One region of the Flaviflagellibacter deserti genome, then DNA from elsewhere that is predicted to be linked to it. Evidence: riboswitches for the same ligand, from Rfam matches in the RefSeq annotation. Region 1 holds a riboswitch; the other holds the start of a gene.
The links. A riboswitch is a leader RNA that binds a small molecule or an ion and turns the genes downstream of it on or off. The one in region 1 is predicted to bind S-adenosylmethionine.

Region 1 (14,300 bases):
CATCAGTGCTTCCGGCCTCGGCACCGTTGCGGTGCAGCCAGCGCAGATCGATCGTGGCGGCCGAGGAAATCACCTGCTCCTCGCTCGCGTCCGCGACTTCCAGGATGATCGTCGTGCGGGCGTGCTTCGGAAGTTCCGCCGCGATGCGGGCGATGACGGGCAAAGCGGTTTCGCAGCCGACGAGCAGATAGGACTCGACCGCCGGGATGTTCCCGCCGCCCGGACCCATCAGCCCGACGCGGTCGCCGGCTTTCGCTCCCATCGCCCAGACTGAACCGGGCGTATCGCCATGCAGGACGACGTCGATGTCGAGTTCGCCGCGCTCATGGTCGATCCGCCGGATCGTGTAGACGCGGCGGGTGATCTCATCCTCGTCCTTCGGCCAGACCGCGCGGCCATCGGCTCCGAGCCAGGGCCAGACCGGGTCACGATCCCTGGGCGGGATCAGGACGCCGACATGCATGCCGCCAGTCTCGTAATGGCGGGTATCCGCGCAGGCGAGGGTGATCCGCCGCATCCTCGGCGTGACGTTGCAGGCGCCGCGAACCACGACTTCGCGGAAATACGGGATGTCGCGCGCGTCCGAACGGTCTCCCGTCCAGAACAGGTCGATCGCCTCGTCGTCGGCGAACATGAAGATGTGCTCGGCAATCGAGGATTTGACGATGAAGAGCGCGCCCTCGTTGGGGCACTCCGCCGTCACCCGCAGGTCGTCGCCCACGACGTCCAGAATGGCCGTGCCGAGCGGGCTGTCGATCCGGCCGCCATCGGCGGTGCGGGTCACCGTGCCGTGCTCGACGAAGTGCCCGCAGAGTTTGTCGAGCACGGCTTTCGGATCGGGAAGCGTGACCCGCGTCGCCGCGACGAGCGTTTCGGTCTCAGCCATGATGGGTGTCTCCACGGCGCAGGAGCCAGATGAGATACGGACCGCCGATCAGCGCGGCGAACAGGCCGACCGGCACCTGATAGGGGAAGGTCAGCACCCGCGAGAGCCAGTCGGCCAGCACCATCGCGGCGCAGCCGGTCAGTACCGAGGCCAGCAATTGCTGGCTGCGCACGAAGCCGAGCAGACGCGCGAGATGGGGCGCGATCAGGCCGATCAGGCTGAGCGGGCCGATGAGGAAGGAGGCGAACGCGGTCAGGACGGCCGCGAACATCGAAAGGGTCAGGCGGCTCGCGGTGAGCGGCAGGCCGAGGCTGCGCGACGTGCTTTCGCCGAGCGGCAGGATGTCGAGCCAGCGCCAGAAAAACAGGAGCGGCGAGATGAGGACGACGGCCGCGAGAAAGCCGGCCCAGGCCTCGATCTCGCCGATGCGGTTGGTGGAGCCCGACATCCAGACGAGCAGCACGTGGGAGCGCATGTCGCCCTGGGCGAGCACGGTCGAGATCACCGCCATGCACAGCGAGCCGATGGCGACACCGGCGAGCAGCAACCGCTCCGCGCCGAAGCCGGAACGCGACGCGACGGCCAGCACGATCAGCAATGTCACGAGCGACCCGCCGGCGATGCCCAACACCAGATAAGCGGGATTGAGCACCGGCAGCAGATAGAGGACGACCGCGAGACCGACGCCTCCGCCAGCGCTGACGCCGAGGATTTCCGGTCCGGCGATGGGATTGGCGGTCAGCCGCTGCATCAGGGTTCCCGCCGCGCCGAGCATCGCGCCCGCAGCGCCGGCCGCGACGAGGCGGGGTCCACGGAAGGGCAGGAGGTCGGTGAAGAGCGTGCCCGTCGCGAGTGTCCAGCCGTCAGGCCCCTGGCCGAAGACGAGGGCGACGACGGCGATCACGATCGTCGCCGAAGCCAGCAGGCCAAGAGCGAGCCACGGCCGCGCGACGCGCGAGAGCGTGACCTGCGGCATGCCCGCGAGGCGGCCGTCGGCGCTGCGCACGCGCGGCAGGAGCCAGAGCAGGATCGGCCCGCCGAACAGCGCGGTGGCGGCCCCGGTCGGCGCGATATCGGCGGTGCCCGAGCCGAGGATTTGCACCGAGGTGTCGGTCAAGGACAGCAGGATCGCGCCGATGATGGGAGAGGCGATCAGGATCTGGCGTGGGGTCCGGGCGCCGCCGGCATGCGCCAGGGCTGGCGCGGCGAGGCCGACGAAGCCGATGATGCCGACTTCCGCGACGACGTTCGCCGCCAGCCAGATCGCGACGCCGAGGATGAGGAAGCGGGAGGTGTGAAGCGCGACGCCGAGGCTCTTCGCGCCCGCATCGTCGAGGCCGAGCACGGCGAGAGGGCGGAGCAGCAGGACTGCCGCGACGCAGCCGATGGCGAAGCGCGGGGCGATGGCGAGAGCCGCGTCCCAGCTCTGCTGGTTCATCGAGCCGGCGCCCCAGATATAGAGCGACATCACATACTCGCCCTTGGCGAGGATGATCGTCGCCCCGAGCGCCGCGGCGACCATCGAGATCACCATGCCGGAGATCACGACGGTGACGGGATCGAGCCCGCGCCGCCAGCTCAGGCCGAGGATGATGGCGACCGCGATCACGCCGCCCCCGAAGGCCACGGCTTCTCGCGAGAACTCGATCAATGCGGGTACGAAGGCTGTCGCGAGCGTCAGCGCGAGCTGTGCTCCGGAGGCGATGCCGATGGTCGAGGGGTCGGCGATCGGATTGCGAAGCACGCGCTGGAGAAGCGCGCCGGAGAGCCCGAGCGCCGCGCCGCAGAGGAGCGCCGTCACCGCGCGCGGCATCTCGCTGTACCAGAGCAGGACGCGGTCGAGTTCGTCCGCGATGTGGCCCGGGCCCGTCAGCGGCCCCCGCGTCTGCAGCAGCGCCACGAACAGTGCCGCGGCGAACGCGGCCAGCCCCGCCCATGCCGCGCTCGACCGGGCCGACAGTGGCAGCCAGCTAACCATTCGCCTTCTCCGCGAAGGGCAGGGCGTCGACCAGAAGACGCGCGAAGCGGGAGGCGGCGGGCAGGGCGCCGAACGGGTTGATCGAGCCGAGCGTCAGCACGCGGCCCTCCCTTACGCTCGGCAACGAATTCCAGAACACGCTGCGCGGCAGCACGCTCTTCGCATCGGCGGGGATCGGCGGGATGAGCACGATCCAGGCGTCGGGCACGGTGGCGAGCGCTTCCAGCCCGACCGGCGCCCAGGCCGAATAGCTGGTCTTGTCGGTCCAAGCGTTGCGGAGGCCGAGCCGGGTCAGCACCTCGCCGAACATGCTGTCTTCGCCGAAGACGCGGAAATGGCGCGGATCGCCGAGATTGATCGGCATCACCGGCCGTCCGTCGCCGCTCTTGAGGCGTTCGCGCAGTCGAGCGAACTTGTCGTTGGTGGAGCCGATTAGCGCCTCGGCTTTATCCGATACCTGAAGACGCTCGCCGATTGTTTTCGTCATCGCGACGCAAGGCTCGAACGGCTTTTGGCCCGCGACATAGATCGAGAAGCTCTCGACCGGCGCGATGCGCCTGAAGCGATCCTCCGACGTGGCGTAGAAGCTGGAGCTGAAGATCAGATCCGGCTCGGTCAGGCGCAGAAGCTCGAAGTTCACCGTGCCGCGCAGGCCAAGATCGACGACGGAGGACGGCACCTCCGGCTCCACCGAGACCTCCCGAAACTGCCGCAGCTCGGTCGCCGCGACCGGAGGCGCGCCGAGCGCGAGCATGGTTTCGAGCACGGACCAGTCGACCGTCGCCACCCGCTTCGACACGGCCGCAAAAGCTGGCCCGCCGGCGAGGAGAGCCGCTCCGCCAGCCACGAATCCGCGTCGCGTGATCGAGGGATGGCGCATCAGAGAACGTAGGCGATCGGCTCGCCGCGCGTCGGATGGGACAGCACGCCCATCGGCAAGCCATAGATCCCGCCCAAAATCTCGGGGGCCATGATCTCCGAGGCAGGGCCGTGGGCGACGAGCTTGCCGGCACGCAGCGCAATGATGTCGTCGCAGGTGCGGGCGGCGAGATTGATGTCGTGTAGGACCACGACGACGGTGACGCCGCGCTCGCGGCTGACCTCGCGGACGAGCGATAGCACCTCGCTCTCATGTGCGATGTCGAGCGCCGAGGTCGGCTCGTCGAGCAGGATGCAGCTCGTATCCTGCGCCAGCATCAGGGCAAGCCAGACGCGCTGGCGCTCGCCGCCGGAGAGCGTGTCCACGAGCCTGTCGGCGAACGGCCCGAGCCCGGTTCGCTCGATCGCCGCCTCGACCTTCTCGCCGTCCTGCGCGGTGAAGCGCCCGAGCGTGCCGTGCCAGGGAAAACGGCCGAGCGAGACGAGCTCGCGGACGTTCATGCCGTCGGCGGCAGGCGTGAATTGCGGCATGTAGGCGACGCGGCGGGCGAAACTCTTGTCGCTCCAGTCGGCCAGCGGCTTGCCGTCGAACGAGATCGAGCCACCGCTCGGCTGCAGCTGCCGCGCCAGCATCTTCACGAGCGTGCTCTTGCCCGAACCGTTCGGCCCGATCAGCCCATAGATGCGGCCGGGCGCCAGACCGAGATCGAGCGGCTCGAGAATGACGCGGCCGGGCACCGAGAAGCGCACGCCGGAGAGATGAAAAAGCGGACTGGTCATCGCACTCTTTGAAAACGGTTCGGGCCGCGCGGCGAACGTGCGGCCCTGTTCGGAATTCGGATCGTTGGTTCAGTCTACCATTTGTAGTGGGCGGAGAGGGTGATGGTGCGGCTATCGCCGTAGCCGCATTGCAGTTCGCTGCCGCAACCCTTCACGTATTCCTTGTCGAAGAGGTTTGTGACGTTCAACGAGACGCCCCAATCGTCGCGTTCGTAGCGAATTGCTGCGTCAGCGAGAACTGCATCGGGGACTTTCAGCGTATTCTGGGCGTTGGCCCATGTTTCGCCTTGATAGCGCATACCGGCGCCGAAGCTGACGCCCTCGAAAACGCCATACCTGATTGCGTAATCCACCCAGAGCGATGCAGTCACCTCTGGAACCGTCGTCGGTGTTTTCCCGATGACCGCCGCATTCGTATCTTTGGTGACGTCGATATCGAAGGCAGTGAATGCCGCGAGCACCTTCAGGCTTTCGGTGATATTCGCCTTCCCCTCAAGTTCGAAACCGCGGGAGCGAACTTCGCCGGTTTGTATCTGTTGGAAGAGGTGGTCGGGGTCGTTGACGGTGGCGTTCTGCTTGGTCAGGTCAAACAGAGACGCGGTGATTAGGGCGTCTACGAATGTGGGTCGATACTTCACGCCGACTTCGTACTGTTCACCCTCTTCAGGTTCGAAAAGAGCTCCTGCAAATGTGGTTCCGACCAACGGATTGAAAAACGTTGCCGCGCTGACATACGGAGTGATGCCGTTGTCGAATTCGTATGCAAAGCCGGCACGTCCGCTGAGCGCGCCATCGTCGCCGGCGAGAGCCGGCGTACCTGTGGCTTCCGTATTCACGTAGTCGTAGCGGCCGTTGAGCGTGATGAGCCAGCCGCCCCCGAAGCGGATTTGATCTTGGCCATAGAAGCCCAACACCTGCTGCTCAAGCTCTTGGTCGATATAGTTGGGATTGTTGATGACCTGCGGCTGCCCATAAACCGGGTTGAACGGATCGACTCCGCCTCCGAGACCACTCGACTGCACGTGGTCGATTAGGAAGTAGCGGTAGTCGAGACCAGCCAGCACGCGGTGGTTCAAGAATCCTGTATCGAACTCCCGGCTCATCCGGGTGTCGGTAGTGACGGTATCGACTTCGGTTTCATGTTCGAAGGCGATGCGGAATAGAGCATTCCCCAATCCAGGCGCGTTCGGGGGGCTCCCCACCGGACTGGTATTGCCACCGGGATAGGTGAAAGGATCGCCGTCTAAATCCAACGCCTGATTGTAGTAGCCGTAGGTGTACGGGCCGCGCTCTTCATTTTTGACATGGCCGTAGCGAGCGTTGTGGTTGATCGTCCAACCATTGTCGAATTCATGCTCGAGCTCATAACCAACCAGCGTGTGCCAGCGTGACTGGTTGTCGATGTCCGGTTCCCCGAGGAAGGCGTCACGAGGAATCTTGCCGAACGTCGTGCTTACAACGGTACCGTTGTAGGGCAGGAAGCCGCCGCCGATGTGAATCTGATCCAGTGCGGAATATTGAGCGTAGAGCGTGAGTGTAGTGGCGTCGTTGGGCTTGTAGGTGATCTGCGGCAGTACAGTGCCGCGCAGGTCCTCGGAATAGTCGGTGTATTGATCACCACCCGCGATGCGGCCCGTAAAGCGCCAGGACCATTCCTTCTGCTCGCCCGATACTCCGCCGAAGTCCCCGCCGATATAAGCGTTGCCCCAGTTGTTCACGCCAAGTTCGACGTAACCGAAATCTTCGAAGGTCGGACGCTTGCTCACGAGATTGATGATGCCGCCGGGATTGGCGCCGCCATAAAGAACTGACGCGGGGCCCTTCAGTACCTCAACGCGTTCGAGTGTGAACGGGTCGATCTGGAATCCACCGAACCCGTAGCTGTAGAGCTGCATCCCATCGAGGAATACGCCCGTCTGGGTGGCGTCAAAGCCTCGGATATAGAACCAGTCGGTATCCGGATCGGGGCCGCCGAAGGCTGATGTGTTGACGCCCGCCGTGTAGCGAAGAATCTCATCGACCTTCAGTGCCTTGCGGTCATCGATTTCCTCGCGACCGACGACGGAGACTGACTGCGGGATGGCGGTAATGCGTGTGTCAGTCTTCGAGCCCGTTGTCGATTTGGTCGCGACATATCCATTGACCGGGCCGGTTCCCGTCTCGGCGGCCTGCGCTGGTCCGCCTTCGTTGCCGTTGTCCTGGCTCCGGTCGCCCTCGACGACGATCGTTCCGAGTTCGATTTTTTGTTGAGGCTGCTGGGCGGCGGCAATCGACGGAATGAACAGAACAGCCAATGCTGCTCCGTTCATAAGAATATCTCTAAACTGATTTCCACTATTATAAGTCATTGCTACGCTCACTCATGCGTCGCACAGCCACTTAAGAACGTTTCAAAACTGAATAACTGACTTGGTGGCAGGCTATGATCGTTATCGCGGCTCATAACAACTGACAACAATAGCGGATTGATCGATCTTATCGTGGATTGTATATTCCTGGCATCCGGGTTTGTTTCGATCCACGTTCAATTCTGTTTGCGGCGCGCTGTTGTATAAGAGCAACAGCCGCCGGGGAGTCGCCCATGACGTTCCAGCCTCGCATGACGTCCGTCCGTGAAGGCGTCTCGGTGATCGGCGAATTGAAGTGGCGGTCCTGGAACGGAGTGGTCGCGGACCTCTGGAACGCCCGCTGCGCGTCCGGTGCGCGCGGGGAATACATCTCGAAGGATCCGCGCCTCTTCATCCTGCTCGACAGCGTCGGCGGCGATCTCGATGCCTGCCTGAGTCCGCGAGGCGAGGCGCGCTCATCCGCGCGTTGCCGCACGCCGATCTGCTATGTGCCCGCCGATGTTCCGCTATGGGGCGGCGCGCGGGATGCCACCCGGATTCGGCATCTCGATCTGCATTTCGATCCTGTCGCGCTGAGCGAGCGGCTGGGTGAAGACCTCGCCCAGGATCAACTCGCGACGCCGCAGATCATGTTCGCCGACGAGCGGATTCTGGGCCTCGCCCGGCTCATCGCCGACGAATGCGCCAATCCGGGCGGCAGGCACGACCTCTACGGAGATGGACTGACCACGGCGCTGCTGATCGATCTTCTCAGGCTCGGCCAGAAGAAGGAGAGGGCGCGCACGCCGCTCGCTTCTTGGCAGCTCAAGCGGGTTACCGATTTCATCCAGGCCAATTGCGCGCGCAGCATCCGCCTGCAGGAACTGGCCGATATGGTCGAGCTGTCGCAGTCCTATTTCAGCCACGCCTTCAAGGCTTCGACCGGCCTGCCGCCGCATCAATGGGCGATGAACGCCCGCATCCGAAAGGTGCAGGACATGCTGCTCCGGGGCGAGATGGCGCTGACCGAGATCGCGGCGGAGACCGGCTTTTCCGATCAGGCGCATTTCACCCGGGTCTTCCGCCGGATCGTCGGCGATACGCCGGCCGCCTGGCAGCGGGCACACCGGGCCTAGGCCTTTCCAGCCCGCAAAATTGGAACGGCCCCGCAAAAGCGGGGCCGCCTCGTTTCTCGTTCCGATCTCAGTGCCAGTCTTCGAGATTGCGATCCTTCGTCTCCGGCAGGAGGAAGAAGCCTATGATGAGCGTCATCACGGCAATCACGATCGGATACCAGAGGCCCGAGAAGATGTTGCCCGTGGCAGCCACGATGGCGAAGGCGGTCGGAGGCAGGAAGCCGCCGAACCAGCCATTGCCGATGTGGTAGGGCAGCGACATGCCGGTATAGCGGATGCGGGTCGGGAACAGCTCGACGAGCAGAGCCGCGATCGGGCCGTACACCATCGTCACGTAGAGGACGAGGATGAACAGGAGGCCGATCAGGGTCAGCGTGCGGCTGTCGGAAAGGACGCCGCCAACCGAGGGCTGCTTGACGATCGAGGGATCGCCCGCCTTCGGATAGCCGGCAGCCTGGGCCGCCGCCACCGTCGCCGTGCCGACGGCCGCGCCGGTCGCATCGGCCGCCGTGACCGGCGTACCGTTGACCGCCACGGTAACCGGCGAACCGGCCGAGCCTTCCTTCAGCTCGTAGTGCATCGAGTTGGTCGCAAGCGTGCGGCGGACGACGTCGCACGGCGCCGTGAAGGTCCGGACCCCGACCGGGTCGAACAGCGTGCCGCAGGTCGCGGGATCGGCGGTAATGTCGATCTTCACGTTCTCGGTTGCGGCGATGAGGGTCGGATTCGCCGTCTTCGCGATCATGTAGAAGAGCGGGAAATAGGTCAGCGCCGCGATCAGGCAGCCGGCGAGAAGGATCGGCTTGCGGCCGATCTTGTCCGACAGCCAACCGAAGAAGATGAAGAACGGCGTGCCGATGAGTAGGCTTGCCGCGATGAGCAGGTTCGCCGTAGTGCCGTCGACCTTCAGCGTCTGGGTAAGGAAGAACAGCGCGTAGAACTGTCCGCAGTACCAGACCACCGCCTGGCCGGCGGTGCCGCCGAGCAGAGCGATGAGCGCGATCTTGGCGTTCTCCCAGCGGCCGAAGGCCTCGGTAAGCGGAGCCTTCGAACGCCGGCCCTCGTCCTTCATCTTCTGGAAGGCCGGTGATTCGTTAAGCGAAAGCCGGATCCAGATCGAGAAACCGAGCAGGATGATCGAGAGCAAGAAGGGAATGCGCCAGCCATAGGCGGCGAAGTCCTCCGGCGTCATGTTGAGGCGCAGCACCAGGATGACGAGCAGCGACAGGAAGAGGCCGACCGTCGCGGTCGTCTGGATCCACGATGTGTAGAAGCCTCGCCGTCCATGAGGCGCGTGTTCGGCTACGTAGGTCGCGGCGCCACCGTACTCGCCACCAAGGGCGAGGCCTTGCAGCAGGCGGCAGATGATGAAGATCACCGGAGCGGCGTAGCCGATCGTGGCATATCCGGGCAGCAGGCCGACGACAAAGGTCGCTATGCCCATCAGCGTCATCGTGATGAGGAAGGTGTATTTGCGGCCGATCAGGTCGCCCAATCGTCCGAACACGAGCGCGCCGAAGGGGCGCACGGCGAAGCCTGCGGCGAAGCCGAAGAGAACGAAGATGAATTTGGCGGTGTCGTTGGTTCCGGGCACGAAGGTCGCCGCGATGTTCGCCGCAAGCGAGCCTGCCAGATAGAAATCGTACCACTCGAATACAGTGCCGGCGGAAGAGGCTATAATCACCTTCCGCTCTTCTTTGGTCATTGTCTTAGTACGAGCGGGAGCTCGACCGACGTCGCTTGCTGTCGTCATGCGTTGTCCTCCGGCATCCCTGCGCGAAGAACGGAACCGTCCTTCACCCGGACGCGATTGTTGTTGCGGGTCTTTTTTGGCCCATGCGCCTCGTTGGACGCATCGAACCCTAGACCGGGAACCCAGCCTATGTATTCAACTTTCGTACAAGAGGCTCGTCTTGTGAACAGGCTATCTCCATTTGAGACCGATGATTCTTCGTTCGCGTGACCTTCTTGTTCCGGTGGTCTTGCTGATAGCCGGAACGTCTTTTGCGGAAGCTCAGGCGCTCGCCCCGAAGCGCTGGGGACCGGATTCGATGCGCCCCTATGTACTGGACAGGCCGTCGAACACACTGGAGCATCGCCATCGTCCACGACCGCGCGTGAAAAGGCCGTCGCCGGAGTCCGGCGTTCGCCAGCCGGATATAGGCACCCCAACCTATGGCGCGCCTCCGCCCGCGATAGACCGAATTCCTCCGACCTGATGACTTGATAACTTTCTGGTTTTCCTGATAGATCGCGGCCAGCATCAAGAGTTGAGCCGACGCTCAACGCCAACCTGCCCCGAGCAAGGTGGTGCCTCCGAGAGGAGGGATGTGGCCGGACCGGCAATTTCGGGAAGCAGCCACTCGATCGTCGGTTCTCTTGCGGGCGTGACAATCGAGGTTCGACTTCCCCATGACCGATCTTCCGCAGCAATTCGCCAGTGACAATTATTCCGGCATATGCCCTGAAGCTTGGGCGGCGATGGCCGACGCCAACCGTGGTTCCGCTCCCGCGTATGGCGACGACGGCTGGACGACGCGCGCCGCGGATGCGTTTCGTTCTTTGTTCGAAACGGATTGCGAGGTTTTCTTCGCGTTCAACGGTACTGCCGCGAACGCCTTGGCCCTCGCTTCGCTTTGCCAGTCCTACCACAGCGTGATCTGCGCCTCGTCGGCCCATGTCGAGACCGACGAATGCGGCGCGCCGGAGTTCTTCTCCAACGGCTCCAAGCTCCTGATCGCGGAGACCACCGACGGCAAGCTGAACCCGCAAACCCTGCGGGCACTCGCGCTGAGTCGCAGCGACATCCATTTTCCGAAGCCGCGCGCGGTGACGATCACCCAGTCGACCGAGACCGGGCAGGTCTATTCCGTCGAGGAGGTGAAGGCGATTTCGGCAGTCTGCCGCGAGCTTGGCCTTAGACTCCATATGGACGGTGCGCGGTTCGCCAACGCGGTGGCGAGTCTGGGCTGCAAACCTGCCGATATTACCTGGAAGGCCGGAGTCGACGTGCTCTGCTTCGGCGGTACCAAGAATGGCATGGCGGTGGGCGAGGCGATTCTGTTCTTCGATCGCGCGCTCGCCCAGGACTTCGATTACCGCTGCAAGCAGGCGGGCCAGCTAGCCTCGAAAATGAGATTTCTGACCGCGCCCTGGGTGGGGATGCTGGAGAACGGCGCCTGGCTCAACAATGCGGCTCATGGCAACGCCGCTGCCCAGCGGCTGGCCTCCCAGATCGCAGACATTCCGGGTGTCGAACTGATGTTCCCGGTCCAGGCAAACGGGGTTTTCCTCAGCGCCTCCGACGAGATCCTGGGGAAACTGCGCGAGCGCGGCTGGCGCTTCTATACGTTCATCGGCGGTTCGGCCCGCTTCATGTTCGCCTGGGACGCCGATCTTTCGCGGGTCGACGCACTGGCTGCCGATCTGCGGGAACTGGCCGGCTAGGCCGATTTCCCGGCGCGGTGGGCGACATGCAGGGCGATGGCCGCGGCGTTGGAGACGTTCAGGCTGCGGATCGCGCCCGGCATGTCCATGCGCGCGAGCGCATCGCAGAATTCGCGGGTCTTGTGCCTCAGACCCTTGCCCTCGGCGCCGAGCACCAGAGCGAGGGGACGGGGCAGGGCGACCTCGTCCAGGTTTTCGGGCGCATCCGAATCGAGCCCGACTCGGTGGTAGCCCTGCTCGGCGAGCTCTTCGAGGCCCCGCGAGAGATTGGTCACGGTGATGAACGGCACATGCTCAAGTCCGCCCGAGGCGGACTTGGCAAGCACGCCGGTGGCGGCCGGGCTGTGACGATTTGTGCTGATGATTGCATCGACGGCGAAGGCGGCCGCGGTGCGGACGATCGCGCCGACATTGTGGGGATCGGTGATCTGGTCGAGGACGAGGACCAGGCCGTTAGCCGGAAGATCTGAAATCTTCGGCGCGGGCAGGGCGTCGGCCTCGATATAGAGCCCCTGATGCACCGCGTCCGGCGGAAGCAGCCGATCGATATCCCCGGGGCGGACCTGATCGGGCTCGAATCGGATCTGAACGCCTTCCTCGCGTAGCCTGTTCAGTGCGTTCTCGGTGGCGAGAAACTTGCGAATCTTGCGCTTCGGATTGCCCAGCGCCTCCACGACGGGGTGCCAGCCATAGAGGATGGGCGTCTCGCCGCCGGTGCCGAGCGGGCGGCCGCCGCGTCCCTTGAAGACCGGGCGCGCATTCGATTTCGGGCGTTGCGGAGGGCGGCTCATATGCCGGTTCTTGTCATGGCGCAGGACGATTTTGCAATGCGGATGCCCGCTGCCGCCGGGAACTCGCCCAAATGATGAGGGAAACTGGAGCGGGTGAAGGGAATCGAACCCTCGTATTCAGCTTGGAAGGCTGCTGCTCTACCATTGAGCTACACCCGCGCCGCGCCTCTTTTAATTGGCGAAACGGCGTTCGCCAAGGCGGGTTTGCATGATCGGGTCTCTAAAAAGAGGAAGCTGGTGGGGGAGGTAGGACTCGAACCTACGAAGGCATAGCCAGCGGATTTACAGTCCGCCCCCTTTGCCGCTCGGGACACTCCCCCGCGACTACTCAACACCTGAACAGTAAGGCGGGTCGCAGACGCTTGTTTCCGGCGACCCGTGAGCCGCCTTCAGCGGCGGCTCTTATGGTGAGCCGCGACTGCCCTGTCAACCTGCTCGCACCCCAGTCTTGCTCCATCGGCCCGTTTATCAGTTCCGGCTATCCAGCGTGGCGCAAGACTTACCGGGGAACATCCCTGATAGCGGTCAGGGAAGATTCAATGAACACGACTGTCGTCAAACTCTCCGACGTTCTAGGCAAGGTAAGGGCCTCGGAACAGGAAGGGAGGCGCCGCCTGCAGGAATCCGCGCCGCGGGTCACCCTGACCGAGCGCCACACGGCCGGCGCGATGTTGCTGCCTTCGCGTGAGGCGATGCTGGATCGGCTGCCAAAAAAAGCGGTGGCTTGCGAGATTGGTGTCGCGAACGGCGATTTCAGCGCCGCGATCCTGCAACTAGCGGAGCCGAGCATCTTGCATCTGGTCGATGCGTGGGACGATCCGCGTTACGCCGCGGACTTCGCCGTGGTCGAGTACGGCTTCAGGAACAAGATTCTCGACGGCACCGTCAAAATCCATCGTGGATTCTCGACCGACAGGCTGCCCGAATTCCCCGAGAATTATTTCGACTGGGTCTACATCGACACCGATCATTCATATGCGACGACGGCGCGGGAGCTGGAAATCTGCGTCCGGAAGGTCAAGCCGGAAGGCCTGATCGCGGGTCACGATTTCTGCACAGGCAATGTCGTGACGCCCTATCCCTACGGCGTCATCGAGGCCTGCCTCGAATTCTGCGAGCGGGAAGAGTGGGGCTTCAAATATCTCGCGCTGTCGCCCGACGGGCATTTCTCCTTCTGCCTTCATCGCCTGACGAAGGAAGCCTGAGCCCTCGAATCGGCACGGGCCCGGGCCGGCCATTGGCAAGTCATCACCCTGTCACCATATCTGGCCCAACAGGCTGAAGTGGCAGGGCGTCCCGCGCACTGCACCCTGGAAAGCCTTGCGGTGCGGCTCGAAAACGCTTATCGAACCCGCCGCCAAGCACCCCATCGAACATATTGAATGCAAGGGAACCTGGTTCGCCATGGCCAAAGAGAAGTTTTCGCGGAACAAGCCGCACTGCAACATTGGAACGATTGGTCATGTTGACCATGGCAAGACGTCGCTGACGGCGGCGATCACGAAGGTTCTGGCTGAGACGGGCGGCGCGACGTTTACGGCGTACGACCAGATCGACAAGGCGCCGGAGGAGAAGGCGCGCGGCATCACGATCTCGACGGCGCATGTCGAGTACGAGACGACGGCGCGGCATTACGCCCATGTCGACTGCCCCGGCCACGCCGACTATGTGAAGAACATGATCACGGGCGCGGCGCAGATGGACGGCGCGATCCTGGTGGTGTCGGCGGCCGACGGCCCGATGCCGCAGACCCGCGAGCACATCCTCTTGGCGCGCCAGGTCGGCGTCCCGGCGCTGGTGGTGTTCCTCAACAAGTGCGACATGGTCGACGATCCGGAGCTTCTGGAACTGGTCGAGCTCGAGGTCCGCGAACTGCTGTCGAAGTACGATTTCCCGGGCGACGACATTCCGATCGTCAAGGGCTCGGCGTTGGCGGCGCTGGAGGATTCCAACAAGGAACTCGGCCACGACGCGATCCTTGCGCTGATGGCGGAAGTCGACAAGTACATCCCGCAGCCTGACCGTCCGATCGACCAGCCGTTCCTGATGCCGGTCGAGGACGTGTTCTCGATCTCG
Region 2 (14,300 bases), on a different contig from region 1:
GGCATGACCGCCGGTTCGCACGGCACCACCTTCGGCGGCAATCCGCTCGCGATGGCCGTCGGCAATGCCGTGCTCGACGTGGTGCTTGAACCCGCTTTTCTCAAAGAGGTTCGCCGCAAGGGGCTGGTGCTGAAGCAGAAGCTCGGTGCGCTCGTCGACCGCCACCCGAACATCGTTGAAGAACTGCGTGGCGAGGGCCTGATGCTTGGCCTCAAATGCCTGATCCCTCCGGGCGAGGTAGTTTCGGCATTCGTCGATGCGCATGTGCTGACGGTGCCGGCCGGCGACAATGTCGTGCGCCTCCTCCCGCCCTTGATCGTCAGCGACGACGAGATGGCGCTTGCCGTCGAACGCATGGACGAAGCCCTCGACGCTCTCGACAAGAGGCTCGCTCAGGGCCTCAGCGCGGCTGAATAGAAAGACCGACCGTGACTGCTCCCCGCCACTTCCTCGATCTGTCCGATTTCACTGGATCGACGCTCCGCACCATTCTCGACGCCGGCAAGGCGATGAAAGCCCGCCGCCGGACGCCCGAGGCCGCGAAGGACCGTCCTCTGGACGGCCGGGTCATCGCGCTCGTCTTCGAACAGCCGTCGCTTCGCACCCGCATGTCTTTCGATGTCGGCGTCCGCGAACTCGGCGGTTCGCCCTTGATGGTGACAGGCAAGGAAATCGAGCTCGGCGAGCGCGAGGCTATCGAGGACACCGCGCGGGTGATGTCGCGCTATGTCGATGGAATCATGATCCGCATCCTGAAGCACGATGCGCTTAAGGAACTTGCGCGCCATGCCACAGTGCCGGTGATAAACGGCCTGACGAAGACGTCGCATCCCTGCCAGGTAATGGCTGACCTGATGACGTTCGAGGAGCGGCTCGGCTCGATCAAGGGTCGGACGATCGCTTGGACCGGTGACTCCAACAATGTCCTCGCCTCCTGGGTACACGCCGCGGCTCGGCTCGATTTCACGCTTCGCATTGCTACCCCGCCGGAACTCGCCCCGAGCAACGAGCTTGTCGCCTGGGCAAAGGGTGAGGGCGCGGCGGTCGAACTCACCAGCGATGCTTTCGAGGCGGTCGACGGCGCTGACTGTATCCTCACCGATACCTGGGTTTCGATGGGAGATGGCGAGAAGGAGCGGCGCCATAACCTGCTGCAGCCCTATCAGGTGAACAGCAAGCTGTTGAAGGCGGCATCCCGAGACGCCATCTTCATGCATTGCCTGCCTGCGCACCGGGGTGAGGAAGTCACCGCAGAGGTCATGGACGGACCGCAATCGGCCGTGTTCGACGAGGCCGAGAATCGGCTTCATGCGCAGAAGGGCGTCCTCGCCTGGTGCTTCGACGCGATCCAGGCCTGACCCTTATTAGAGGCGTGGATGCTTGAGAGTACCGACGATCATATTTTGCCGTTCCAGGTCGAGGGTCTGGATGTCCGGGGGCGTGTCGTGCGCCTCGGCCCGTCCATCGACAGCGTTCTGAATCGCCACGACTATCCGCCGGTTGTGTCGAAGGTGCTCGGCGAGGCCGTGGCGCTGACGGTTCTGCTCGGTTCGTCGCTGAAGATCGACGGCCGCTTCCAGCTGCAGACCCGTTCGAACGGTGCCATCGACATGCTGGTGGTCGACTTCGAGGCTCCTGATCGGCTGCGTGCCTATGCACGATACGATGCCGATCGTCTTGCCGAGATGCCGAGCGTGGCGACGGGCGATCTGCTTGGGCACGGCCATCTGGCGATGACGATCGACGCCGGCGGCGACATGAACCGTTATCAGGGCGTGGTCCCGCTCGAGGGCAACAGCCTGGAAGAGGCGGCGCACCAATATTTCCGTCAGTCGGAGCAGATCCCAACGCGGGTAAGGCTCGCTGTCGCCGAGGCGTTCGGGGGCAATGGTTCCGGCGGTTCGCATGCCTGGCGTGCGGGTGGCTTGCTCGTGCAGTTTCTTCCGGCCGCTGGTGAGCGGATTCGTACGCAGGACCTGCATCCGGGCGATGCGCCGGAAGACCTCGTCATGCCGCCGGCGGACGATGACGATGCGTGGACCGAGGCTCAGGCTCTCGTCGAGACAATCGAAGATCACGAATTGATCGATCCGACGATCGCCAGCGAGCAACTGCTGTTCCGGCTATTCCACGAGCGGGGTGTCCGCGTCTTCAATGGTCAGGGCGTGCGGGAATCCTGCCGCTGCTCGCAGGAGCGGATTTTGGGAATGCTCAAGAGCTTCTCGGACGAGGAGCGGCGCGACATGGTCGGCGATGACGGCGCGATTACCGTGACCTGCGAGTTCTGCTCGCGGAAATACACGCTGTCGCCATCCGATGTCGGAATCTCCGACAGCTAGGCCCTGCATTCCTCGATCAGGCGCTGGATGAACGCCTCGCCGGCAGCAAGTTGGCTGAGTTCGATGAATTCGTCGGGTGCGTGCGCCTGATCAATCGAACCCGGCCCGCAAACGACCGTCGGGATATCTGCGCGCTGATAATGGCCGGCCTCGGTGGCGTATGAGACAGTCGTCGTGCTGTTCGTGCCGGCAAGGCGCATGGCGATCAATTCGGCTTCGGAGCCCGGTCGTGGGCCGAGCGACGGCGCCAACAGCCAGCGTTCGACATCGATATGCGCCTCTGGGGCGGTCGCGCGCATGCGGCTGAGCACCGGCCCCTCGCCGAAAGCTATGACGCGCTCGATCGCGCCCTCGATGTCGGAGCCCGGCACGCCCCGCATGCTGAATTCCAGCATGCATGACGGTGCCACGATGTTGTGCGCCTGCCCGCCCTGGATGCGGCCGACGTTTAGCGTCGAATGCGGTGGCGTGAACCGACCGGTCGGATCCCCGGCAGCTATGAATTCATCGCGGATGCGCATCAGCTCGCCGATGACCTGATGCGCGGCATCGATCGCGCTCGCGCCGAGGTGCGGCAGGCTGGAATGAGCGGCGCGGCCGTGGATCACCATGCGGACGCCGCCGATCGACAAATGCGCATCGACGACCTGCATGCTCGTTGGCTCGCCGACGATGACCGCGGCCGGGCGCTGCCATTCCTGACCGATATGACGGAGCGAATCCGCCACCCCGTCCATGGTCGTTTCCTCGTCGTAGGTGAGGACGAGCTGGACCGGCCGCTTCAGCGGTTTTTCCATCAGCGCCGGGACGGCCGCCAGCATCAGGGCGACGAAGCCCTTCATGTCGCATGAGCCGCGGCCGTAGAGCTTTCCGTCGCGCTCGATGAGGGTGAACGGGTCACTCGACCAGTTCTGTCCCGCGACCGGTACGACGTCGGTATGGGCCGAGAGGGCGATCGCCGGTTCGTTGTCGGGCCCGATCCGTGCCAGCAAGGAGGCTTTGTCGCCGGATGCGCTGGGTAGGATTGCCGACGCGAGGCCGCAATCGGTCAGATATTTCTGCACCCAGTCGATCAGTTCAAGGTTCGACTTCGAGCTGACTGTGTCGAACGCAACGAGACGCTCGAGAATGGACACGATTTGGGGCGACGGTCTCGAACCCATCAATGAACGACCCGGCGCTCTTCGGCCCGATCCAGCGAGAAGGCCGGAACATCGGCTTCGAACTTCTCGCCTTCGTCGGTCACCATCACATAGTAACCGACCATGAAGCCCGAAGAGGTCGTGAGCGGCACGCCGCTCGTATAGGAGAAGGTCTCTCCGGGGCCGAGGATCGGCTGCTCGCCGACGACGCCCGGACCTTCGACCACCTGCACGCGGCCCGAGGCGTCAGTGATCCTCCAGTAGCGCGACAGCAACTGAACCTGGGTTTCTCCATGGTTCTCGATGTCGATCGAATACGCCCAGACGAAATGCGCGCGGTCTGGCTCCGATTCCTGGGTCAGGAATTTCGGAGTGACCGTAATCTGAATGCCGCGTGTCGTCGCGCTGTACATGGCTCAAGGATAACCCGAAACGCGGCTATTTGGGTGCGTCAGATTGCGTCCAGCGCGATGGAAATATCCTCGATCAGGTCGTCCGCATCCTCAATGCCGACCGACAGGCGCAGCATGCTGTCGCCGATGCCGAGCTCCGCGCGGGCTTCCGGCGTCAGGCGCTGATGCGTCGTCGTCGCGGGATGGGTGATCAGGCTCTTCGCGTCGCCGAGATTGTTGGTGATCTTGACGATTTCCAGCGCACCGCCGAAGCGGAACGCCTCCGCCTTGCCGCCCCTCACGTCGAAGGTCACGAGCGTGGAACCCGCCGTCATCTGCTTCCTGGCGAGGGCGACATGCGGATGGTCCGGACGGAACGGGTAGATCGCCCTGGTCACCTTCGGGTGATCGGCGAGGAAGTCCGCGATCTTCGCTGCGTTGGCCGCCGCTTTCTCGACCCGGAGCGCCAAAGTTTCCAGGCCCTTCAACATGACCCACGCATTGAACGGTGAGAGCGAGGGTCCGGTCTGGCGCAGGAACATCTGCAGCGGGCCGGTGACGAATTCCTCCGTGCCGAGCACGATGCCACCGAGCGTGCGGCCCTGCCCGTCGATGTGCTTCGTCGCCGAATAGCAGACGACGTCGGCACCGAGCGCGAGCGGCTTCTGGAAAACCGGCGTCGCGAACACGTTGTCGATGATCAGCTTCGCCCCTGCCGCATGCGCGATCTCCGCAACGGCCGAGATGTCATAGATGTCGAGCGTCGGATTGGTCGGCGTTTCGAGGAAGAACGCCTTGGTGTTCGGGCGAACAGCCTCCTGCCACTGGTCGAGATCCGAACCGTCGACGAGTGTCGAGGTGATGCCAAAGCGCGGCGCGAGATCCTCGATGATGTAGCGGCACGAGCCGAACAGCGCCTTGGCGGCGACGATGTGTTCGCCGGCGTTCACGAAGCTGAGGATCGCGGCCGTGACCGCGGCCATGCCGGTCGCGGTGGCCCGGGCGGCCTCGGCGCCTTCGAGAGCGGCCATGCGGTTCTCGAACATGGTCACGGTCGGGTTCGAGAAACGGGAATACTGGAAGCCGGGATCAGTGTTGTTGAACCGCGCCTCGGCCTGCTCCATCGAGTCGTAGATGTAGCCCTGCGTGAGGAAGATCGATTCCGCGGTTTCGTTGAATTGGCTGCGTAGCGCACCTTCGTGCACGGCGACCGTCGCGGGCTTGAGCTTGCGGGCGGGGAGGGGAGCTTTCTTCGACACGCGGCACCTTCGATGACAGAGCCGCCGCGCAGCAAGACCTAAGTCACTCGCGCCACGGCCTTTTAGCGACTTGTTTTACGTGGCTGCAAGCCGGCCGGCTCAAATCACCACGGGATAAATCGAGGCTCTACTCCTCGCTCCGCTTGGCGTCAATCCGCTGGATTGCTACTGACGGAGTGTGTTGGACCGGCGGACATCCATGGCTCAAGGCGCGGACTTCGGCACCGGCATCGCTCCGGCGCAGTCGATCAGCGCGCTGATCGATGCAGGAATCGTGCGTCTTGAGGCGCCTGCGATCGATCGGCAGATCCAGCCGGCATCGCTCGATCTTCGTCTCGGCAAGACGGCCTATCGCGTTCGGGCGAGCTTCCTGCCCGGTCCCGGGCAGACGGTCCGTGAGCGGCTGGACTCCGTCTTGATTCACGCTTTCAGCCTGGAAGATGGCGCGGTTCTCGAAACCGGTTGCGTCTATCTCGTGCCGCTGCTGGAAAGCCTCGACCTGCCTCCTGACGTGCAGGCTTCGACCAATCCGAAGAGCTCGACCGGCCGACTGGATGTTTTCACCCGTGTAATTGCGGACGGCGTGCGCGGTTTCGATGTCCTTCCGCCCGGCTATCAAGGTGCGCTCTGGGCTGAGATCAGCCCGCGCACGTTCCCGGTTCTGGTGCGCACCGGTTCTCGGCTGTCGCAAATCCGGTTCCGCCGCGGCCATGTCGGTCTCGACGAAGCGGAGATGCGAGCGCTTCAGGACGCGGAGCGGTTGGTCGATACCGATCAGCCCGATCTCCGCGACGGCATCTCGGTCACGGTCGATCTGTCAGGGCTCGGCGGAAAGCACATGGTCGGGTATCGCGCCAAGCGGCATACCGGCGTGATCGATGTCGACAACGTCAACGGCTATGCGGTCGAAGACTTCTGGGAAGAGGTTTCGGCGCGCGATCGCACTCTGATCCTCGATCCAGGCGAGTTCTATATCCTTGCCTCGCGGGAGGCGGTGCATGTGCCGCCGGCCTATGCAGCAGAGATGGTGCCGTTCGACCCGCTCGTGGGCGAGTTCCGCGTCCACTATGCCGGCTTTTTCGATCCGGGCTTCGGCCATGTAGCGTCCGGCGGACGCGGTTCGCGAGCCGTGCTCGAAGTGCGCAGCCACGAGGTTCCGTTCATCCTGGAGCACGGCCAGACCGTCGGTCGCCTGGTCTACGAACGTCTCGCGGCATTGCCGGAACGTCTCTATGGCGCTGATCTTGGGTCCAATTATCAAGCGCAGGGTTTGAAACTCTCCAAGCATTTCCGGGTTGGTTAGTCGGCCTCGAATTGAGACCGCAGCCTGGAGTTTGCCGATGCGTCATTTCGAAAAGCCGGAACGGTCGAGCCCGACCGGTCGGGTCGGCGTGGTTGTGCTTCACAAGGATGGATCGACCGAGCGGCTCGACAAAGGCGTGGTGCCGGAAGGTTTCTATGCTCCAATCCCCGGCGATGAGGTCGAGTATGATGGCCACGTCTACGAGGTTTCGGGAGTGGCCGACACGCCCCAATCGGAATATTCGATTCGGGTCATGGCCGAAGAGAAATAGCTCGCAGCTTTGGCCGACACCGGCGGCCATGCTAGAATTCGAGTATGACCGACGCACACACCAGTTCGCCCCCGCAGGCCGAACCCGTTCAGATTCCCGCAAAGCCAGCTGCCGCGGATCCACTGACCCGGTTCTTCGGCGGGTCGCCGTTGTGGGTGCTGGCGAAGCTTGTAATGCTCTCGGTCGTGATCGGCGTGCTGCTCGCGGTGCTCGATCTTGATGCTTTCGCGATCCTGCGCGGTCTTCGTGAACTGTTCTTCGAGTTCTTCGACAATATCTGGGATGCGGTCGAAACCGTGTTCCGCTGGTTCCTGCTCGGTGCGGTGATCGTGTTTCCGCTCTGGCTCTTGAGTCGGCTGCTGAAACTCGGCAATCGCGCCTAAACGCCCGGGCCTGCCGCTGCGATCGCATCTCGATCCCGGCCGATAAGAGACTTTAGCGACCCCTCGCGTGCGATCATCGTCAGCAAGCCCTGCTTGATATCGCTGACTAATCCCGGACCGGCATAGGTCAGCCCCGTATAGAGCTGAATCAGACTGGCTCCCGCCAGGAACTTCGCGAGAGCCGTCTCCGCCGACGTGATGCCACCGACCCCGACGAGAGTAATTCGTCTCTCAACGCGCTTTGCAGCTTCGGCCAGCATCCATGTCGCGCGCTGAAACAGGGGAGTGCCGGAAAGTCCGCCCGGCTCCTTGATGTGTTCGCCGCCGAGCCCGGCCGGACGGGTGATCGTCGTATTCGAGACGATCAGGCCGTCGATGCCGCGTGCGAGCGCCACTTCGGTGATGTCGTCCAGATCACTCAGAGCGAGATCGGGTGCGATCTTGAGGAGAACGGGCTTGCGGGTGACCATGCCATCCCGCGCCTCGACCACGCGCGCCAGAAGATCGTCGAGTGCGCCACGTGCCTGAAGGTCGCGCAGGCCGGGCGTGTTCGGCGATGAGATGTTGACCGTCAGATAGTCGGCATGGTCGGCAAAGACGCGGATGCCGGAGACATAGTCCGCAGTGCGGTCGGCGGCGTCTTTATTGGCGCCGACATTGATGCCGAGAATTCCTCCGCGCTTCCGGTTGGCAAGGCGTCGTAGCGCGGCTTCGTGGCCACCATTGTTGAAGCCGAGCCGGTTGATGACGCCTTGATCGTCAGGTAACCGGAAAATGCGCGGTTTCGGATTCCCGGGCTGCGGAAGCGGCGTGATCGAGCCGACCTCGACGAAGCCGAAGCCCAGTCTCAGCATCGCATCGGGAACGCGCGCATCCTTGTCGAAGCCTGCGGCGAGACCGATCGGATTCGGGAATGTCAGTCCGAAGGCCTCGACTGCGAGGCGCGGATCGTCCGGTCGGGCGGGCGGCAGGGGAACGCGCTCAAGCGCCGCGAGCGTCAGCTCATGCGCCCGTTCGGGATCGATCGATTGAAAGACGCCGCGCAGGAGCGGCCAGCCGGCGCCGATCATTGTCCAAGCTCCGGAAAAACGTGGTGGGTGCCGTTCCAGGGGAGGGGTTTTGCCCACCTGACAGCCGACACATCCATGTCGTTGTAAAGATGCGGAAAGAGTGCGCCGCCTCGCGACGGTTCCCATTTCAGTGCTGCATCGAGCGCCGTGGTGTCGACGGCAAGCAGGATCAGGTCGGCCTGTCCAGCGAAGTGCCTCGCGGCGGTTTCGGCCACCTGTTCGGCGGTCGAAAAGTGGATGAAGCCATCCGCGATGTCCACCGGAGCGCCACGGAAAAGACCCTCCCGGCAGGCCTGCTCCCACATCTCGGCGGGCAGTATTTTATAGATAGTTTCGATCATCCCGGCCGAGCTTTAGAAGCCCCGGCCGCTTCAATCAAGAAAGCTGCAAAGTTCGCTGGACAAAAGTAGTCGGAGGTACTAATTCCTACTATTCTTCTAACCTTCCCGTTGAGGGCAATATGCTGACGCACAGCCGAATCTGGGCCGCGATCGATAGTCTCGCGGAGGCTCACGGCATGTCCGCGTCAGGCCTCGCCAAGAGGGCAGGTCTCGATCCTACGACGTTCAATCGCTCCAAGCGCGTCGCCGCCGACGGACGTCCGCGCTGGCCGTCGACCGAATCGGTTTCGAAGATCCTTGCGGCAACCGGCAGCTCGCTCGAAAGCTTCCTCGATATCGTCGCCGGCCGCGGCAAGGGGGCGAACCGCACCGTGCCGCTGATCGGTATGGCACAGGCGGGCGGTGGCGGTTTCTTCACCGATGGCGGCTTCCCGGTCGGTTCCGGATGGGAAGAGGTGAGCCTGCCCGATATCGACGATGATCAGGCATACGCCCTTGAGATTTCGGGCGATTCGATGCTGCCGCTCTATCGGAACGGCGACATCATCGTGGTCTCGCCGGCAGCCAAGCCGCGCCGAGGCGACCGCGTTGTCGTCAAGACGAAGGAAGGCGAAATCCTCGCGAAGGAGCTGAAGCGGCAGACCGCCAAGACGGTCGAGCTGCGCTCGTTCAATTCCGAACATCCGGACCGGGTGATCGCGACGAAGGACATCGCGTGGATCCAGCGGATTCTCTGGTCAAGCCAGTAAGGTTCAGGCCGCAGCGAGTTCGTTGGCCAAGGCCTTCGCGATCAGACCGCGTGTGCCGTCGATACCATAAACGGCCACGAACGAGCCGAAGCGCGGTCCGCGTTCCTGTCCAATCAGCGTCTTGTAGAGCGTGACGAACCAGGCCTGGGAGACGCCGGGACGGCCGTCTGGCGACTTCGCCTTGCCGGATGTGTCAGGGTAGAAGCTCCGGCCGACTTCATAGACCGAGGCTTGGATAACATCGGACGTTGCGTCCGCGGGCATGGCGGCCAGGGCGTCGTCGAGCGCGAGAAGGGCTTTTCGTGCGGTCTCGTCCGGCGCTACGAAGACCTTCTGGGGCTTCACGAAGTCATGATAGTAGGCGACGGCGTAGCCGACGAGCGCGCCGAGACGCGGATGTGTGTCAGGACCGACGCCCGGTGCGTACTGGCGGATGAAGCCCCACATCTGTTCGGCCGTCTCGGCATTCGAGACCGAAGCGATGTTGAGCAGCATCGAGAAGGCGAGCTGAGTGTTTTCTAAACCGATACGTTCGGCCGGTGGCGGATTGCCGCTATGGATGTGCCAAGCCGGATTGAGCAGCTGATCCTTCGGTTCCTGGTTCGGGAACTTCTCGATAAAGGCCAGATAGTCGTCCACGTTCCTCGGGATGACGTCGAAGTGCAGGCGCTTCGCCGAGCGCGGACTTTGGTACATGAACAGCGACAGGCTTTCCGGCGACGCATAGCGCAGCCAGTCCTCAATGGTGAGGCCATTGCCCAGTGATTTGGATATCTTCCGGCCCTCCTCGTCGAGGAAGAGCTCGTAGTTGAAGCCTTCCGGCGGCTCCGCTCCAAGCGCGCGGGCGATCTTGCTCGACAGCGTGACGGAGTCGATCAGGTCCTTGCCCGCCATCTCATAGTCCACGCCGAGTGCCACCCAGCGCAGCGCCCAATCGGCCTTCCACTGGCATTTCACGCGGCCGCCGGTGACAGGCGTCGTCATCCGTTCACCGGTCTTTGGGTCGATATAAGTTACCGTGCCGGCGGCCACGTCGCGGTCGATCATCGGCACCTGCAGAACGATGCCGGTGCGCGGGCAGACAGGCAGGAACGGCGAATAAGTCGCTCGGCGCTCCGGGCCGAGCGTCGGCAGGATGATCTCCATCACCTGGTCGTACGCCGCGAGCATCTTCAGCAGCGTCTCGTCGAAGCGGCCGGACGTGTAATAGGCGGTCGCGCTGGCGAATTCGTAGCTGAAGCCGAACTGGTCGAGGAAGGCGCGCAGGCGCGCATTGTTCGCGGCGCCGAACGAGCCTTCGGGGCTGCCGAAGGGATCGGGCACGCGGCTCAGCGGCAGGCCAAGATAGTGCTCCATCACCTCGCGGTTTGGCACGTTGTCGGGAACCTTGCGGAGGCCGTCCATGTCGTCCGAGAAGCACAGGAGGCGTGTCGGCACCTTGTCCTCGGTGATGACGCGGAAGGCGTGCCGTACCATGGTCGTGCGTGCGACCTCGCCGAAGGTGCCGATATGCGGCAGGCCCGATGGGCCGTATCCGGTCTCGAACAGCACTTCCTTGGCGCTGCCGTTTTTCTCAAGGCGGGCCACGAGCTTGCGAGCTTCCTCAAACGGCCAGGCGGTGGACACCTTGGCGAGTTCGATCACATGGCTTGGAATGCCGGAAACGGCCGTCATCGCGTACAAATCTCCTGGAGCGGCGCGAAACTAGGGGCGACGATCCAGCCCGTCAAACCCCGCGCTCAATAAATGCCGATCGGAAACCAGCGAAGGTAAAGGTCGGAGAGGGCGCCTTTGGTCTCGATATTATCGAGCGCCGTGTCGATCTGATTGCGAAGACGAAGATCGCCCTTGCGGGTGGCTATGGTCATTCCTTCTCCGAAATACCTGCTTTCGGTATAGGCGGAGCCGGTGAATGCGCAGCAATTCTCGGACGCGGAACCGCCCAACCAGAGCGACAGCGCCGCGCCGTCGCCAAACATCGCATCGACCTGCCCGCCTTTCAGGGCAGCACGCGCCAGTTCGGCATCAGGGAAGCCGCGAAGATCGGATTTCGCGAAGAAGGCCTTGAGGAAAGCTTCGTGCGCCGTGCCGGCCACGACCGCTATGCTTTTGCCCGTGAGGGCCTCGGGCGTCGTGTCCTTGAGCGGCGATGCCTTTTGGGCAGTAAACCGGGCAACTGCACGGAAATAGGGGCGCGTCAGTTCCGCCTTCCCACGTAAATCCTCGGTTGGCTTCATTCCGGCGATCAGCGCGTCTGCCCGGCCATTCTGGAGCGCGTCGAGAAGATCGTTCCAGGGTAGAGCCTGGATCGTGCAGGAAAAGCCGAGCTCGCTGCAGATGGCACGTGCGAGATCGACGTTGAAGCCCGCCGGGTTGCCGTCCGGAGCCACATACTGAAACGGCGGATAGTCCGCCGACGTCAGGAACCGCACGAGTCTCTTTGGCGCGCGATCCGACTCCGAGGTCTCGCTGCCGGCGGTCCGCAGGCGCGGAAGCCCCGCCGCGGGCTGAGCGTCGGCTCGGCCAAGAGGCATCAGGCAGGACGAAAGCGTCACGGCGACGGCGCAGGTCGCAACCAGTAAGCGCATCGAGCAAAGGACTCGCATGGTTTGATTTGCGTGTCATTATAGTTGGATGCGGGGCGGGCCGCGAGAGCGGTCCGGAAATTTCGGGGTCGCGGCATGGCGGGGGCTGCGCGGACTGATGCGGGTACGCGTGCGCGGCTGCGGTCGCCGCGATCGGGTCGGGATTCCGCGGTCGTTTCGACACCCGAAGACATCGCTCTTCTGGCCGAACTAGCCCCGACGCCCGTCGTGATGCGGGCCCTGCACTGCGCAAAGGCCCAGGGCGTTCCGCCTCTCGATGCATTGTTCGCCTGTACTCGCGTCGATGAACGGATGCTGGTCTCCCGCCTTGCCGCCGAACTTGATGTTGGAACGGCCGAGCGGGTGGATGGCATCCCTGGGTCACTGAGCGCCCGAGAGGCATTATCGGCATTTCGGAGCGGTATGCTGCGATTGCCGGACGGCCGCCTTCTGGTCGCCGCCAAGGCCAGGTCGGTCACCAGACTCGCTGCTTTCTCGCGATCATTTGGGCTGTCGGCCAACATCCTGCTGAGCGCTCCGAGGGTTTTCACGCGCTACGTCGTCGACGTCGCTGGGGCTGCGCTGGCGGATTATGTGCAGAGCGGACCCGCGGCGATCGATCCCGATCTCAGCGCGGGATCCGGCGCTCCCGCCCGCTACGGTGCCCAAGTCCTGGTTCTATGTTCGGTCATCGCCCTGATCGCCGCGGCGTATGAGCCTCTCCTGCTCGACCTCGCATTTGCAGCGTTGTTCATCGCCATCACCGCTCTGCGTCTGGTTGCGCTGACCGCGCTGGTGGAGGAGCCAAAATCGGAGCGCATTCCCGACGATCAACTGCCGATCTACACGCTGCTTATCCCTCTCTATCGAGAGAGCCGCTGCCTCGGTGGCCTGCTCAGGGCGCTGCGGGCGCTCGACTATCCGGAAGCCAAGCTCGACATCAAGCTCCTGGTCGAGCATGGCGATGCCGAAACCCGGGCGGCGCTTGCGGTACTTGATGCGCCGTCGAATTTCGAAACCATCGTGGTGCCGCAAGGCTCGCCGAGGACCAAACCGCGTGCCCTCAATCTCGGACTGGCGGCCGCGCGAGGTGCGATTATTGGCGTCTTCGATGCCGAGGATAGGCCGGAACCAGGACAGTTGCGGGATGCGGTCCAGGCATTCCTGCGAGGCGGACCACAGCTCGCTTGCGTGCAGGCGCGACTGGTCATCGACAACCGCGCGGACAGCTGGATCACCCGCGTCTTCGCGCTCGAATATGCCGGGCTGTTCGATGCCCTGCTGCCCGGACTGTCGCGATGCGGCTTGATGTTTCCGCTCGGCGGGACGTCGAACCATTTCCGGACGGCAGTGCTCGACCGCGTCGGCGGCTGGGATGCCTGGAACCTGACCGAGGATGCAGATCTCGGCGTCAGGCTCGCCCGCTTCGGCTATCGCTGCGCGACGATCTCCTCGTCGACGCTGGAGGAGGCGCCGAACACGCATCGCGCCTGGCTGAGGCAGCGGACGCGCTGGCTGATGGGCTATGTGGTGACCTGGATCGTGCATATGCGCCGGCCCGTTCGCCTGCATCGCGAACTTGGCTGGCGGAATGCGCTCGTCTTCCATGCGTTCATCGGCGGCGTGCCGATCAGCGCGCTGATGCTGCCGATCTTCGTCGGCGGACTAATCGTGGACGGGCTGAGCAGCGGCTGGCTGGTTTTTGACGACTGGGTCGGCTGGCTGGAATTGGCGTTGACCGGGACGAATCTCGTGCTCGGCTTCGGGACCGCGATGGCGATCGCGGCGATCGGCGCCGATCGGCGGAATCTGACCGGCCAGGCGCGCTGGATCGCGCTGGTGCCGCTCTACTGGCTGATGAGTTCGGTGGCGGCGTGGCGGGCGGTGTGGCGGCTGATCCGCGCGCCGCACGTCTGGGAGAAGACCGAGCACGGCCTCGCGCGGACGTCCGCGAGCGCCGCGGGCCCGGGCTTCAGACGATCCGCTCCAGGTCCTTCGCGACCTCGTCGGGCGCGCGGTCGAGGTTGAGCGGGGCGACGAACTGGCCGTTCCTGTCCATCATGTAGACGATCGAGGTGTGGTCCATCGTGTAGGAGCCGTCCTCGGTCGGCACCTTCTTCGAGTACGCCCGGTAAGCCTTGATCATCGCGTCGATCGACGGACGGTCTCCGGTCAGGCCTCTGATCTTCGAATTGAAGCTCGAGACGTAGCGGCCCATCACGTCCGGCGTATCGCGCTCCGGATCGACGGTGACGAACAGGACCTGAAGGTCGTTCGCTCTGTCGCCCATCGCGTTCAGGACCTGCGAGATCTCGAACAATTTGGTCGGGCAGACATCCGGGCAATGGGTGAAGCCGAAGAAGACCAGGAACGGCTTTCCGGCGACCGATCTGTCGGTGAATTCCTGCCCCGACTGATCGATCAGTTTGAACGGACCGCCGACGAGCGACGCGCCGACGCTCTGCG

Region 2: linked by a shared signal. The riboswitch ahead of ACFPFW_RS05300 (O-succinylhomoserine sulfhydrylase) and the one ahead of ACFPFW_RS09040 (threonine aldolase family protein) in region 1 are both predicted to bind S-adenosylmethionine.

What each region holds. Positions count from the first base shown of each region.
Region 1 is NZ_JBHSJF010000006.1:435,461-449,760, forward strand. Features, by position in the region: gene ACFPFW_RS09005 (DUF2218 domain-containing protein) at 1-886, opposite strand, end outside; gene fhuB (Fe(3+)-hydroxamate ABC transporter permease FhuB) at 879-2,864, opposite strand; gene ACFPFW_RS09015 (iron-siderophore ABC transporter substrate-binding protein) at 2,857-3,744, opposite strand; gene ACFPFW_RS09020 (ATP-binding cassette domain-containing protein) at 3,744-4,523, opposite strand; gene ACFPFW_RS09025 (TonB-dependent siderophore receptor) at 4,598-6,871, opposite strand; gene ACFPFW_RS09030 (helix-turn-helix domain-containing protein) at 7,105-7,986, shown strand; gene ACFPFW_RS09035 (MFS transporter) at 8,054-9,739, opposite strand; SAM-I-IV-variant riboswitch at 10,242-10,346, shown strand; gene ACFPFW_RS09040 (threonine aldolase family protein) at 10,399-11,433, shown strand; gene ACFPFW_RS09045 (TrmH family RNA methyltransferase) at 11,430-12,224, opposite strand; tRNA gene ACFPFW_RS09050 (tRNA-Gly) at 12,310-12,383, opposite strand; tRNA gene ACFPFW_RS09055 (tRNA-Tyr) at 12,460-12,544, opposite strand; gene ACFPFW_RS09060 (class I SAM-dependent methyltransferase) at 12,764-13,429, shown strand; gene tuf (elongation factor Tu) at 13,629-14,300, shown strand, end outside.
Region 2 is NZ_JBHSJF010000005.1:94,594-108,893, reverse strand. Features, by position in the region: gene ACFPFW_RS05325 (aspartate aminotransferase family protein) at 1-417, shown strand, start outside; gene argF (ornithine carbamoyltransferase) at 429-1,358, shown strand; gene ACFPFW_RS05315 (Hsp33 family molecular chaperone) at 1,377-2,339, shown strand; gene argE (acetylornithine deacetylase) at 2,336-3,475, opposite strand; gene apaG (Co2+/Mg2+ efflux protein ApaG) at 3,502-3,894, opposite strand; gene ACFPFW_RS05300 (O-succinylhomoserine sulfhydrylase) at 3,933-5,132, opposite strand; SAM riboswitch at 5,175-5,253, opposite strand; gene ACFPFW_RS05295 (2'-deoxycytidine 5'-triphosphate deaminase) at 5,332-6,435, shown strand; gene ACFPFW_RS05290 (hypothetical protein) at 6,473-6,706, shown strand; gene ACFPFW_RS05285 (DUF6460 domain-containing protein) at 6,751-7,089, shown strand; gene ACFPFW_RS05280 (quinone-dependent dihydroorotate dehydrogenase) at 7,086-8,159, opposite strand; gene ACFPFW_RS05275 (DUF952 domain-containing protein) at 8,156-8,500, opposite strand; gene ACFPFW_RS05270 (S24 family peptidase) at 8,620-9,249, shown strand; gene ACFPFW_RS05265 (lysine--tRNA ligase) at 9,253-10,923, opposite strand; gene ACFPFW_RS05260 (transporter substrate-binding domain-containing protein) at 10,989-11,837, opposite strand; gene ACFPFW_RS05255 (glycosyltransferase family 2 protein) at 12,258-13,862, shown strand; gene ACFPFW_RS05250 (SCO family protein) at 13,807-14,300, opposite strand, start outside.